One region of the Edaphobacter dinghuensis genome, then DNA from elsewhere that is predicted to be linked to it. Evidence: riboswitches for the same ligand, from Rfam matches in the RefSeq annotation. Region 1 holds a riboswitch; each other region holds the start of a gene.
The links. Region 1 has a riboswitch for cobalamin ahead of metE (5-methyltetrahydropteroyltriglutamate--homocysteine S-methyltransferase). Riboswitches for the same ligand answer to the same signal wherever they lie in the genome.
Positions count from the first base shown of each region.

Region 1 (3,905 bases):
TCAGACAGAGTGGCAAGCTGCTCGCGAACGTCCTTGTTAGTGCTGCTATCCGCCGCAAGACGATCTTCGTGGCGACGGCGATTGTCGGCAAAGGCAGTTGCAGCGACTTCAGGCCCCTGTGCAAGCTGCACAAGCTCTTCCACCTTCTGCTTTGCGAAGCTAAGCCAGCTAAGGACGCGTGGATCGAGCTTGTCTTCATCAGCGGTGTCATAAGGGACATGCAGCAACGAACAGGACGGCGCAAGCTGCAACCGCTCCGCTCCGATCTTCGCAGTAACCGACGTAACAACGCTCTGCAATGCGTTAAGGTCTGCAAGCCAGATATTGCGGCCATCGACGCAACCGAGGCTGAGTGTCTGCGTAGGCTGCAATTGCTTGACTACTTCAGCAACCTGCTTCGGCGCTCGCACCGCATCAATATGCAATCCGGCTGTGCCGAGTGAGCATGCCAGTTCGAGATTGTCGCCAAGCTCACCGAAGTAAGTCGTGAGCATCAGCTTGAGCGGAATGTTGGCAAGCTCGACGTAGGCAGAGCGAAACGCCGCTGCGTAGCCTTCCGGAAGGTCGGTTACGAGAACAGCCTCATCGATTTGAACCCACTCCGCACCAGCCGCCGCAAGCTCGCCAAGCACTGTGCGATAAGCCTTAAGCAGTCGAGGCAAAAGATCCAACGGATTGGTGCCATCAACCGCTTTGCCAAGCAGCAATAAGGTGACTGGGCCAATCAGAACGGGCCTGGTCGCGATACCGAGACTCTTTGCCTCAGCAAACTCCGCCAGCAACTTCGTCGTGTCAGGCGTGAACGCGAGATCGTCGCTCCATTCTGGAACCAAATAGTGATAGTTCGTATCGAACCACTTGGTCATCTCCATAGCGGTCTGCTCGTTGCTGTTGCGGGCCATCTGAAAGTAGCGAGTGAGCGTGACTGGGCCAGCACCGAAGCGCGACGGCGTTGCGCCGACGAGCACCAGAGCATCGAGCACCTGATCGTAGAACGAGAAGTCGTTGCTCGGGATGACATCGAGACCGGCGTCCTTTTGCAGTTGCCAGTTTCGTTGCCGCAAGGTCTTTGCGGTTGCCAGCAGATCGGCCTCGCTCAGGCGTCCGCGCCAGAACTCTTCAAGCGCGAACTTCAGCTCGCGATGGCGTCCGATACGTGGATATCCCAGATTTGCGGTGACAAGATTTGTAGTGGATTGTGAAGGCGATGACATCTTTGGGTTCCTCTCCTGAAAACGGCGGAACCACCTTATGCGCAGGCATCGTCGCTTCCGCTATAGCGGAGTCAACGGAACATTGGCAACCGATCCAGACTCGAGACCGGCGTCCTCAGCGCAGCCGCAGTGGGAGACGCAAGCGTCTCTTCCGCGGTGGTGGCGGCAGGCCGGTCTTCGGACTTTGGGCTACCTACTAAACGCCGCTTCCCATTCTTTTTCAAGAACAGTGCGTGGCCTTGGCCGTGCGTTGTTCGTTCCCATCACCGCTGCGAGTCAGCGCCGGAATCTCACCGGCTTCCCGTTTAACAAGACCGAGGTCTTGCACCTACACATCTTTCACTTTACATCAGACGGTGGGCCAGGCGAGCGGCTGCTCCAGACGTCGCTCCAGAATCTTCAGCGCCGGATCGAAGCCCGTGATCTGCTTGACCCAATCAGCACCTTCTTCATAAGCGTCTTCAGGAATAAGGCCGATAAGCTCCGCGTCGTCGATGAGAACACCATGACGCTGCGCGAGATGCTTGATGGTCGAGTGAATGTGCCGCATGGGAGTGATTTGAAATTCGGTGATATTCATGCTCACCTGCGCGCGGCCATTGGCGACGACACCGATGGCCTTCACACCATGCAAGCCACCGTTCGAGGCACGAATGTCGCGGGCGATGGCGCGGGCAGCAGAGATATCGGGTTGGTGCAGATGCACGTTGTAGGCGATCAGAAAATTACGCGCTCCAACGGCCGAGGCGCCTGCGGTCTCGTGAAGGCTCGGCCCTCCGATATCGGGGCAACGGGACGAATCGCGGCGCGTCGCTTCGCGGAGTCCTTCGAATTGTCCTTTGCGCACATCTTCCAACTGAACGCGATCCGGACGCGCGGCGGCAGCTCCGTAGAAGTAAACAGGGACACCATAGGTACGCCAGATCAACAAACCTGCCTGTCGCGCCAGCACAGCGCACTCTGCCATGGAGATGCCGCTGACGGGGATAAACGGAACGACGTCGGCAGCGCCGATACGAGGATGAACGCCCTTCTGTCTGGTAAGGTCGATGAGTTCCGCCGCCTTGCCGACTGACTTGACCGCTGCGGCGATCACAGCCGCCGGTGGCCCGGCGATGGTGACGACCGAACGATTGTGCGCCGTATCGAGCGACCAATCGAGCAGGCTCACGCTCTCAGTCTGCATGGCTGCAACAATCTTGCCTACAACTACAGGGTCCGTGCCTTCAGAGAAATTGGGGACACACTCGATGATTGCATCAGGGTTCATAGGGCCGTCTTACTTCCACCAGGTATAGCCGATTGTGAATTGGAGGCTTGCGTTCACTCCGGGGTTCTTGTCTCCGAGTGAAGCGGATGAGATATGCACTGCATTGGCGCTGAAATCGATAGACCGGCGCGGCCGGAAGAAGTAGTGAAAGCCAACGCCTCCCTGCGGCGTGAAGTTCCATACGCTGGCGTCGGTGTTGGGGCCGTCGTTGAAGAGGCTCAAAGGCTGCCCGCCGAATGCCGGATATTTGTGATTCGTCCAAAGAACTCCCCCCGCACCCTGTATCCAGGGTGAGATGCGCCGCGTGCCGGTAAAGTTCCAGCGCAGGATGATGGGGGTGATGGAGACGCCGCTGTAAGTTCCTCCGACTGTGTAAAGAGGCGAGCAGGAAAGGGTAGACGAGGTAGAGGCAGCACTACAGTTGGCGCGCTGGAACTTCGGCGTGTAGGACTGCCAGAAGGGGAAGACCTCGACGGCGTACTCGAAGTTGCCGCGCAGCGGACCGTGCAGATAATCGTCGGTGAGAACTTTTCCAGCGTGAACGCCGGCCATGAGGAACTTGAAGCTATTGCGGTTCTCTGTCAGGCCGACACCGCTTTGGACGAGCACGCCGAACTCTAAGGGGAGCTTGCCGGAGTTGGCGTGAAACGGGTTTGCATCGCCGGTCGCCGCAGCCTGCGCGAGCGCAGAGTGAACGGGAAGGATAGAAAGTGCAAGGGCCAGCGCCCCGATCAGTGGTCTTGCGATGCCGAGAAATCCCTTGGTCACTATGTCGCTCCGTCTGTTGCCTGTTGCAGAAGAAAGGCCGCCGATAAGCGGCGGCCTGGGGTGAATCGTTGACCGCTAGAGTTAAGCTACTGCTGCTTCGTCCATGTCGAAGTTGGAGTAGACATTTTGCGTGTCGTCCAGGTCTTCGAGCGTCTCCAGAAGGCGAATCATGGCATTTGCCTGAGAGCCTTCGAGCTTGGTGTAGGTCGAAGCAATCTTGGTGACCTCGGCGTGCTCGGGCGTAATCTTGGCAGCCTTGAGCGCGTCGGTAACCGCTTCAAAGTCCTTGGGATCACAGAGAATCTCCCAGCTTTCGCCTTCATCGTTCAGATCTTCAGCTCCGGCTTCGAGGACGATCTCGGTGAGCTTATCCTCGCCGGCTGCGTCCTTGGCGATGCTGATGACGCCTTTTTTCGTAAACATCCAGGCGACCGCACCCTCGGCACCGAGGTTGCCGCCGTTCTTCGAGAAGGCGTGGCGGATTTCGCTGACGGCGCGGTTCTTGTTGTCGGTGAGGACTTCGACGATCAGGGCCACACCGCCGGGGCCATAGCCCTCGTAGGTGATCTCCTCGTAGGAGACGCCTTCGAGCTCGCCGGTGCCGCGCTGGATGGCGCGCTTGATGTTGTCGGCGGGCATGTTCTCGGCCTTGG
Region 1 covers NZ_BMGT01000002.1:522,889-526,793, forward strand. The annotation lists gene metE (5-methyltetrahydropteroyltriglutamate--homocysteine S-methyltransferase) at 1-1,214, opposite strand, end outside; cobalamin riboswitch at 1,366-1,559, opposite strand; gene ftcD (glutamate formimidoyltransferase) at 1,564-2,484, opposite strand; gene IEW09_RS07815 (acyloxyacyl hydrolase) at 2,494-3,252, opposite strand; gene IEW09_RS07820 (YebC/PmpR family DNA-binding transcriptional regulator) at 3,334-3,905, opposite strand, start outside.

Region 2 (3,905 bases), 420 kb from region 1:
ATCCAATTCAGAATGCAAGCCATCCAGATTCTCGCTCCCGGCGGCCCCGACGCTCTCGTTCTTCGCGATCTCCCCACACCGGCTCCCGGCCCCGGCGAAGCTCTTGTCCGTCTTGAAGCTTCAGGCGTCAACTTCATTGACGTTTATTTCCGCGAAGGCCGCTATCCGGCGAAGCTGCCTTACACTCTCGGGCAGGAGGCTGCGGGAACGGTTGTGGCGATTGGAGACAACGTCACGACGGTAAAGGCCGGAGACCGGGTCGCCTGGTGCTCCATTCCTGGAACTTACGCCCAGTTGGCCGTTGCTCCCGCCGACCGCCTGGTTATCATCCCCGACGGGGTCAGCTTTCAGCAGGCAGCCGGAGCCATGTTGCAGGGGATGACCGCCCATTACCTCGCATATTCCACCTATCCCATACGCAGAGATGACGAGGTCCTCATCCATGCCGGAGCCGGTGGTGTAGGGCTTCTCTTTATTCAGATGGCGAAGTTGCTTGGGGCACGCGTTTACACCACTGTCTCCAACGATGAGAAGGCCGATCTTGCCCGTGCCGCCGGTGCCGATGAAGTGATCCTCTACACCAAAGAAGACTTCGCAGCGAAGATCAAAAAGATGTGCTCCGCCGGTCTGCACGCTGTCTATGACTCCGTTGGCAAGTCTACATTCGACAAATCGCTCGAGGTTCTTCGTCCGCGCGGAACCCTGGTGCTGTTCGGCGCTTCCAGCGGCCCAGTGCCGCCCTTTGATCTCATCAGGCTCTCCGGTCTCGGCTCGCTCTACATCACCCGGCCCACTCTCAAGGACTATATTGCCAGTCGCGCAGAGCTCGAGCTCCGAGCAGGCGCTGTCCTTAATGCCGTCGCCGACGGCACACTCAAGCTTCGGCTCGAGCACACGTATCCACTTGCCGACGCGGCCCACGCTCATCGTGATCTCGAAGCCCGCATCACTACGGGAAAGCTGCTTCTTATTCCATAAGAATCGACCACGGAGGTGGATCGCGCTAAAATTTCAGCCATGGCCTCCAAAGTCCCCACCCTTTACGAATGGCTAGGCGGCGCAGAGCCCCTCAATCGGCTCATCGACCGCTTCTATGAGAAGGTTCCTTCCGACCCTATTCTTGAGCCTCTCTTCGCTCAGATGCCGAAGGAGCACTTCCAGCATGTGGCCCAGTTCATCGCCGAGGTACTGGGTGGTCCCGACGATTACTCCAGACTTCACGGTGGACACGCTGCCATGATCCGTCACCACCTGGGGCGGGGCATCACGGAGCAGCAACGCCACCGCTGGGTTGGCCTCCTGCTTGAAACCGCAGACGAGCTGGAACTTCCCTCCGACCCAGAGTTTCGTTCTGCTCTCGTCGCCTACCTCGAGTGGGGTTCTCGCCTCGCCGTTATCAACTCGGCGCTCCCTGCCGATACCCCAGTCAGCGATGCGCCGATGCCCGCCTGGAACTGGGGCGTTCCCGGCGGTCCCTATCAGCCGGATACCCCTGAATCCTGAAGGCCGCAAGCGACAGGACCTTGTCGATCCGCATTCGGGCTATGCATTCATTTTGACTTCCACCTATCGATGCCTCAAACTTAAGCCTCACCCTTTTTCTCCTGCGGCGTGGCATCGTATCTCCAGCCGTTCCACCTAAACCCTTTGTCCCGATTCGGAATGCTCGGGAAGCGCGGTGAGACTCCGCCACTGCCCCGCAACTGTGATTCGCGCACGCAGCCGTACTATCGCTGCGTGAATGCCAGCCAGCCGCTCCCACTGATGCCGTAGCGCATTGGGAAGGGAAGCAGCCAAGCCCCACGGCCATCATGCATCGCGTCAGTCAGGAGACCGGTTCCGTCTGCGTACATCAACCACATTCCCGAGGGGGGAATGGAGGAGCTTCACTCATGTCTGCACCTCTGCACCGTTCCGCGGCAGCGTCATCTCTTCGCACGCTCGCTGCACTCGCCGCCATCCTGTTTCTTGCCGCGCCTTGCGCTCGCGCCGTCATCGTTCGCGGCACTGTTACCGACCCGCTCGGCGCCGCCGTCGCCGGAGCCCGTGTCCAACTGATTCAGGGTAAGAGCGCCATCGCCGCCTCGCTTACCGGCCTCGATGGCTCCTTTGAGATTCGCAGCACCGCGCCGGGACGCTTCCTTCTGCTTACCTCGGCGCGTACCTTCACGCCTAATATCGGCCAGGATTTCTACGGCGGTCGCACCGATGTTGTCACCCGCAACGTCACCCTCGAGATTGCCTCCGTTACCACCGCTGTCACGGTCACTGCCACCGGAATCCCTACACCGATCCAGCAGGTCAGCTCGCCAGTCACGCTCATCCCACAGTCTGATCTCGTCACCCAGGTCGGCATCGTCGATGACCTTCGCCAATCTCCCGGCGCGGCTGCCGTTCAGACCGGTCAATACGGCGGGGCTACCTCGCTCTTCGTTCGCGGCGGCAACTCCACGGCCAACAAGGTGCTCATCGACGGCATTCCCGCTGAAGACGTGGGCGGGGTCTTCGACTTCGGCAATGTCTCCTCAACCGGCCTTACCGGATTTGAGTTCTACCGCGGTCCCAATAGCGTCCTCTACGGTTCTGACGCCGGAGCTTCTGTTGTCAGCCTCAACAGCCCACGCGGCAACTCTCTTCGCCCTGCGCTCAACTACTCGGGCGACGCCGGTAACTTCCACACCTATCGCAACGAAGCTGCCCTCAGCGGTGCATGGAACCGTCTCGACTACTATGGTGCCTTCTCACGCTTCGACAGCTCCAACGCGCTGCCTCTGGACAGGTTCCACTCCGCCACTTCGGTAGCGAACCTCGGCTTCAACATCACTGCCAACACGCAGGCTCGCTTCACTTTGCGCAATGCTGTTTCGGCCAGCGGTCTGCCCAGCGCGCATGACTTCTACGGCATCTCCTCGGACGGCAAGCAGGGCGATCAGGACATCTACTCCGGCCTCACCCTCGAAAACCGTGCGCTCCAGAGCAAATGGCATAACCTTGTCCGCTACGGAATCGCCCGCAAGCGCGAGCAGGAGCACCAGTTCACCAACGTCGGCGAGCCTATCACTTATGACTTTGGCGGCGGCGACGTCTTCACCGAATACTTCGGCAATAACGTCACCATTCGCGGAGCCAACGGATATACCGCTACCGGGCAGGCGTCCTTCTTTCTACCCAACGAAGACTCCGCCTCCAACCGCGACGAGCTCTACTACCAATCCGACTACGCCTTCACCCACCACCTCACTGCCCTCTTCGGCTTCCGTTACGAGAACGAGCGCGGCAGCTTCGTCGAGCCTGACTTCGGCGAGGACGAGATCACCAAGCGCACCAACTATCAGTACACCCTTCAATTTCAGGGCGATATCAAAAGCCGTCTCTTCTACTCCCTTGGCGGTGCAATCGAAAAGAACCATCTTTACGGCGTAGCCGGAACACCGCGCATCGGCCTCTCGTATGTTCCTGTTCGCTCCGGCAACGGCTGGTTCAAAGGAACCAAGCTTCGCGCCAACGTCGCCACCGGCGTTCAGGAGCCAAACCTTGCCATCGAGTTCCAGAGCCTCTACAAGCAGTTGGAACTGGCCGGGAATACCTCAGCCATCGCGCAGTATCACATCACCCCGGTCGGTGCGGAGCGCTCACGCACCTACGACATCGGCATCGACCAGAACATCCTCAGCGAGAAGCTCATCCTCAAGGCAGGCTACTTCCACAACATCTTCGATCATCAGTTGGAAGGCGTGCAGTCAGGCGCACTGACGCAATACTTCGGCCTGCCGCCCAGCGTGGTCTCCGGCCTCTTCTCGGCTTATCTCAACTCGCTGGCCTTCCGCGCACAGGGCCTCGAAACCGAGTTGCAATACCAGCCTACTCGCCACATCTTCCTGCGTGGCGGTTATACCTACCTCGAC
Region 2 covers NZ_BMGT01000002.1:941,089-944,993, reverse strand. The annotation lists gene IEW09_RS09485 (quinone oxidoreductase family protein) at 13-978, shown strand; gene IEW09_RS09480 (group II truncated hemoglobin) at 1,018-1,503, shown strand; cobalamin riboswitch at 1,635-1,856, shown strand; gene IEW09_RS09475 (TonB-dependent receptor) at 1,893-3,905, shown strand, end outside.
Region 2: linked by a shared signal. The riboswitch ahead of IEW09_RS09475 (TonB-dependent receptor) and the one ahead of metE (5-methyltetrahydropteroyltriglutamate--homocysteine S-methyltransferase) in region 1 are both predicted to bind cobalamin.

Region 3 (3,905 bases), on a different contig from region 1:
CCCTGTGCTCCGCACCTATCACTTGAATGAGACTGTTTCACTTCCCTCCGGCCTCACTTATTCACTCATCGACGATCCGCAGTCTTGTCTGCGAGATGGCGTTGCGATCAAACCGGGACACCACACAATCTTTGCCCGAATGCAGCAGCAGGATTGCCGATACTGGCTTCCGATCAGCTTCGAGGTAATCGCTCCACAGCTTCTGCTCGGCGATACTGCTGCCTCTGTTAGCTCCTCCACGATCATTGATCCAATCGAACTGGCTCCCTTCTTTGAAGGGCATATCAACGATATCTTTACCCGTTCTTATGCTGCACCGCGATCGCCTTTCTGCTCACTTGCTTTGCCCGAGACGCTTCTCGGCGGCTGGGCTAACTTCGATCAGCAAGCTGCTATCGACGATACCGGTCTGCGCAATGCAAAAGGGACACTTCACACCAGCATCAATGTTCCGTTCCTTACTCCGGAAAGCCCCTCTGCGCCTAATTGTTCCTTCATCTCGCAATGGGAGCTCGATCAGCAGGCGATCGAATTCTCCGTGTCCGGCAACGCACGCATACTATATCTGCTGATGGCCGGAACGACCTATCCGCAAGCCAGCCATATGCAACATGGCACGGTAAGCGCGATCTACAAGGATGGAACCAGTTCAAAGCTCGTCCTGCGTACACCGGAGACGTGGTGGCCCATCGAGCAGGATTATTTGCTCGATGATTATCTGTTTATCAATGACGCTCCACTGCCACCACGAGTCGATCTACGTACTGGACAGACGCGACTTCTCGATCCTGCCACCTTCAGGGGGAAAGGAAGACCGATTCAAGGAGGTTCTGCGACCATTCTCACACTTGACCTGCATCCCGAACGAGAACTGGCCTCGATCAAAATCGAATGCAGCCTTTATGGAGTCGTTCTCGCCTTGCTCGCGGCTACATTGATTCGTTAGCAGCAGCTCTTTAAATACCGTGCATCGCAGTGCCTCTTTCAGTAAAGTCGAATGCCTTGACCGCGGCAAACCCAGGGTGTTTTGCTATTCCATGCAAATAGCCGGATATGCACAGATGCCCCTACATATTGTGATTGACGCATAAAAAAGCGCTTGATATAGTCGTTTTACTTCACGGCACCCAATTGCGAAATTGGGTTTAATAGGGAACCCGGTGAGATTCCGGAACTGCCCCGCAGCGGTAAGCAGGAACGAACATCCCGTACGAGCACTGGTCCAGTATCAAAAGAAATGGGCTGGGAAGCTGGGATAAGTAGGTGGCCTGCAAAGTCCGAAGACCTGCCATGAGATGTGCCGATATGGCACAAAATTCACGCGCCTCCGAGGGGAGGATGGGGTGATCGGCGTCTGTCTCGGCGATCCTTCCATCTGTGTCTTCCCGGAGCGAAAGGACACCTCCCCGTGGCGACTCTACAGACGACGCTCTCTGACCTTGATCCACAATTTCCTGCTGCCGACATTGCTCCGCAGATGCAGGTTCGTAAGCGCAGCGGCGCTCTGGAACCTGTCGACGTTAATAAGATCGTTCGCGCGGTCGAGCGCTGCTGCCATGGTCTGCCCCATGTCGATCCGATCCGTGTAGCCAGCAAGACTATTGGCGGGTTGTTCGATGGCGCATCGACCCGAGAGCTGGATTCGATCTCGATTCAGACTGCGGCTGCCCTGATCGCAGAAGAGCCGGAGTATTCGAAGCTGGCAGCACGGTTGCTGCTGGCGACGATCTCGAAAGAGGTGAGCGGGCAGAATATTTATTCGTTCTCGCAGTCGATTGAGGTAGGCCATCGCGAGGGCGTGATCTCGAAGGATGCCGCGGAGTTTGTTGGCGCAAATGTACGCAAGCTGAACAGCGCGATCGACGACCGCTTCTCCGACCGCTTTGAATACTTCGGCCTGCGGACGGTGTATGACCGCTACTTGCTGCGACACCCAATTACGAGACAGGTGATCGAGACGCCACAGCATTTTTTTATGCGGGTTTCGGCGGGCCTGTCGGTGCGGGTGAATGAGGCCGTCGAGTTTTACAAGCTGCTGGCTTCGCACGATTACATGCCGAGTTCGCCAACGCTGTTCAACAGCGGAACGAAGCACTCACAGATGTCATCGTGCTACTTGCTGGACTCTCCGGCGGACTCGTTGGACTCGATCTACGACACCTATAAGCAGGTCGCGTTGCTGTCGAAGTTTTCGGGAGGCATTGGGCTGGCATTTCATCGCGTTCGAGCGGAAGGTTCGCTGATTCGCGCCACCAATGGAATCTCGAATGGCATCGTGCCGTGGCTACGAACCTTGGACTCTTCAGTCGCAGCAGTAAATCAAGGCGGCAAGCGGAAGGGCGCGTGCTGCGTCTATCTTGAGCCATGGCACGCAGACGTCGAATCGTTCCTCGAGATGCGCGACAACACCGGCGATCAGGCGCGACGAACCTACAACCTGAATCTGGCGAACTGGATTCCTGATCTATTCATGCGTCGCTCCGACGAGGATGGCATGTGGTCGTTGTTCGATCCGAAGGATGTTCCTCACCTCACCGATCTGTATGGCGAAGATTTTGATAAAGCCTATGTGGAAGCGGAGGAAAAGCAACTCTATCGGCGACAGGTGAAGGCCCGCGATCTGTACGCACGGATGATGCGCACGCTCGCAGAGACCGGTAACGGATGGATGGTCTTCAAGGACGCTTGCAACATCAAGAACAATCAGACGGGCGCCGCAGGAAATATCGTTCACCTCTCGAATCTCTGCACGGAGATTACAGAGGTGACCTCTTCGGCGGAAACAGCTGTATGCAATCTTGGCTCTGTTAATCTTGCACGTCACCTGACAGATGGCGTATTCGACTTCGAGAAGCTGGCTGCGACGGTGCGTCATGCGGTGCCGATGCTCGATCGCGTCATCGACATCAACTACTATCCTGTCGCACAGGCAGCAGCCGCAAACAGCCGCTGGAGACCAGTGGGACTTGGCGTGATGGGGTTGCAGGATGTGTTCTTCCAGATGCGGATTCCGTTTGATTCCGCAGAGGCGCGAGTTCTCTCAGCAAAGATTCAGGAGGAGATTTACTTCCATGCGTTAAGTGCGTCGTGCGACCTGGCGGAGCAGCATGGACCTCATGCTGCCTTTCAGGAGACGCGAGCCGCAAAGGGCGAGTTTCAGTTTGAGCTGTGGGGCACAACTCCCACCGACAAGGAACGCTGGGAGCTGTTGCGCCAAAGGATGAAGACAGTAGGACTGCGTAATTCCTTGCTGATTGCCATTGCGCCCACTGCGACGATTGCCTCTATCGTTGGCTGCTATGAGTGCATTGAGCCGCAGATCTCGAACTTGTTCAAGCGTGAGACGCTTTCGGGCGAGTTCATGCAGATCAATAAATATCTTGTCGGCGAGCTGCAGCAGCTTGGGTTGTGGTCAGAAGAGGTTCGCTCACGGATCAAGATGGCTGAGGGTTCGATTCAGAAGATCGCTGAGATTCCAGAGGAGTTGAAGCTGATCTATCGCACGGTGTGGGAGATGCCGATGCGGTCGCTGATCGATATGGCAGCGGATCGCGGCGCTTACATCGACCAGAGCCAGTCTCTAAACCTCTTTGCCGAGTCTCCAAACATTGGCCGCCTCAGCTCGATGTATATGTATGCGTGGAAGCGTGGAATCAAGACGACGTATTATCTGCGGTCGCGCCCGGCGACGAAGATTGCAAAGACTACGGTTGCCGCTGGCAATCGCGTGGACCTACAAGCAGCTGCGAGCGCGAATGTGAGCTGCTCGCTCGATAACCCCGAGTCCTGTGAGGCTTGCCAGTAAAGGCGGAAGATAACTATGTCAACGAAAGCACCTAACTCTATTCTCGATCCAGGCTTGTCTCTTACGCTGCGACCGATGCAGTATCCCGTGTTCTTTGAGA
Region 3 covers NZ_BMGT01000001.1:978,019-981,923, reverse strand. The annotation lists gene IEW09_RS03950 (DUF4450 domain-containing protein) at 1-946, shown strand, start outside; cobalamin riboswitch at 1,105-1,307, shown strand; gene IEW09_RS03945 (ribonucleoside-diphosphate reductase subunit alpha) at 1,409-3,805, shown strand; gene IEW09_RS03940 (ribonucleotide-diphosphate reductase subunit beta) at 3,821-3,905, shown strand, end outside.
Region 3: linked by a shared signal. The riboswitch ahead of IEW09_RS03945 (ribonucleoside-diphosphate reductase subunit alpha) and the one ahead of metE (5-methyltetrahydropteroyltriglutamate--homocysteine S-methyltransferase) in region 1 are both predicted to bind cobalamin.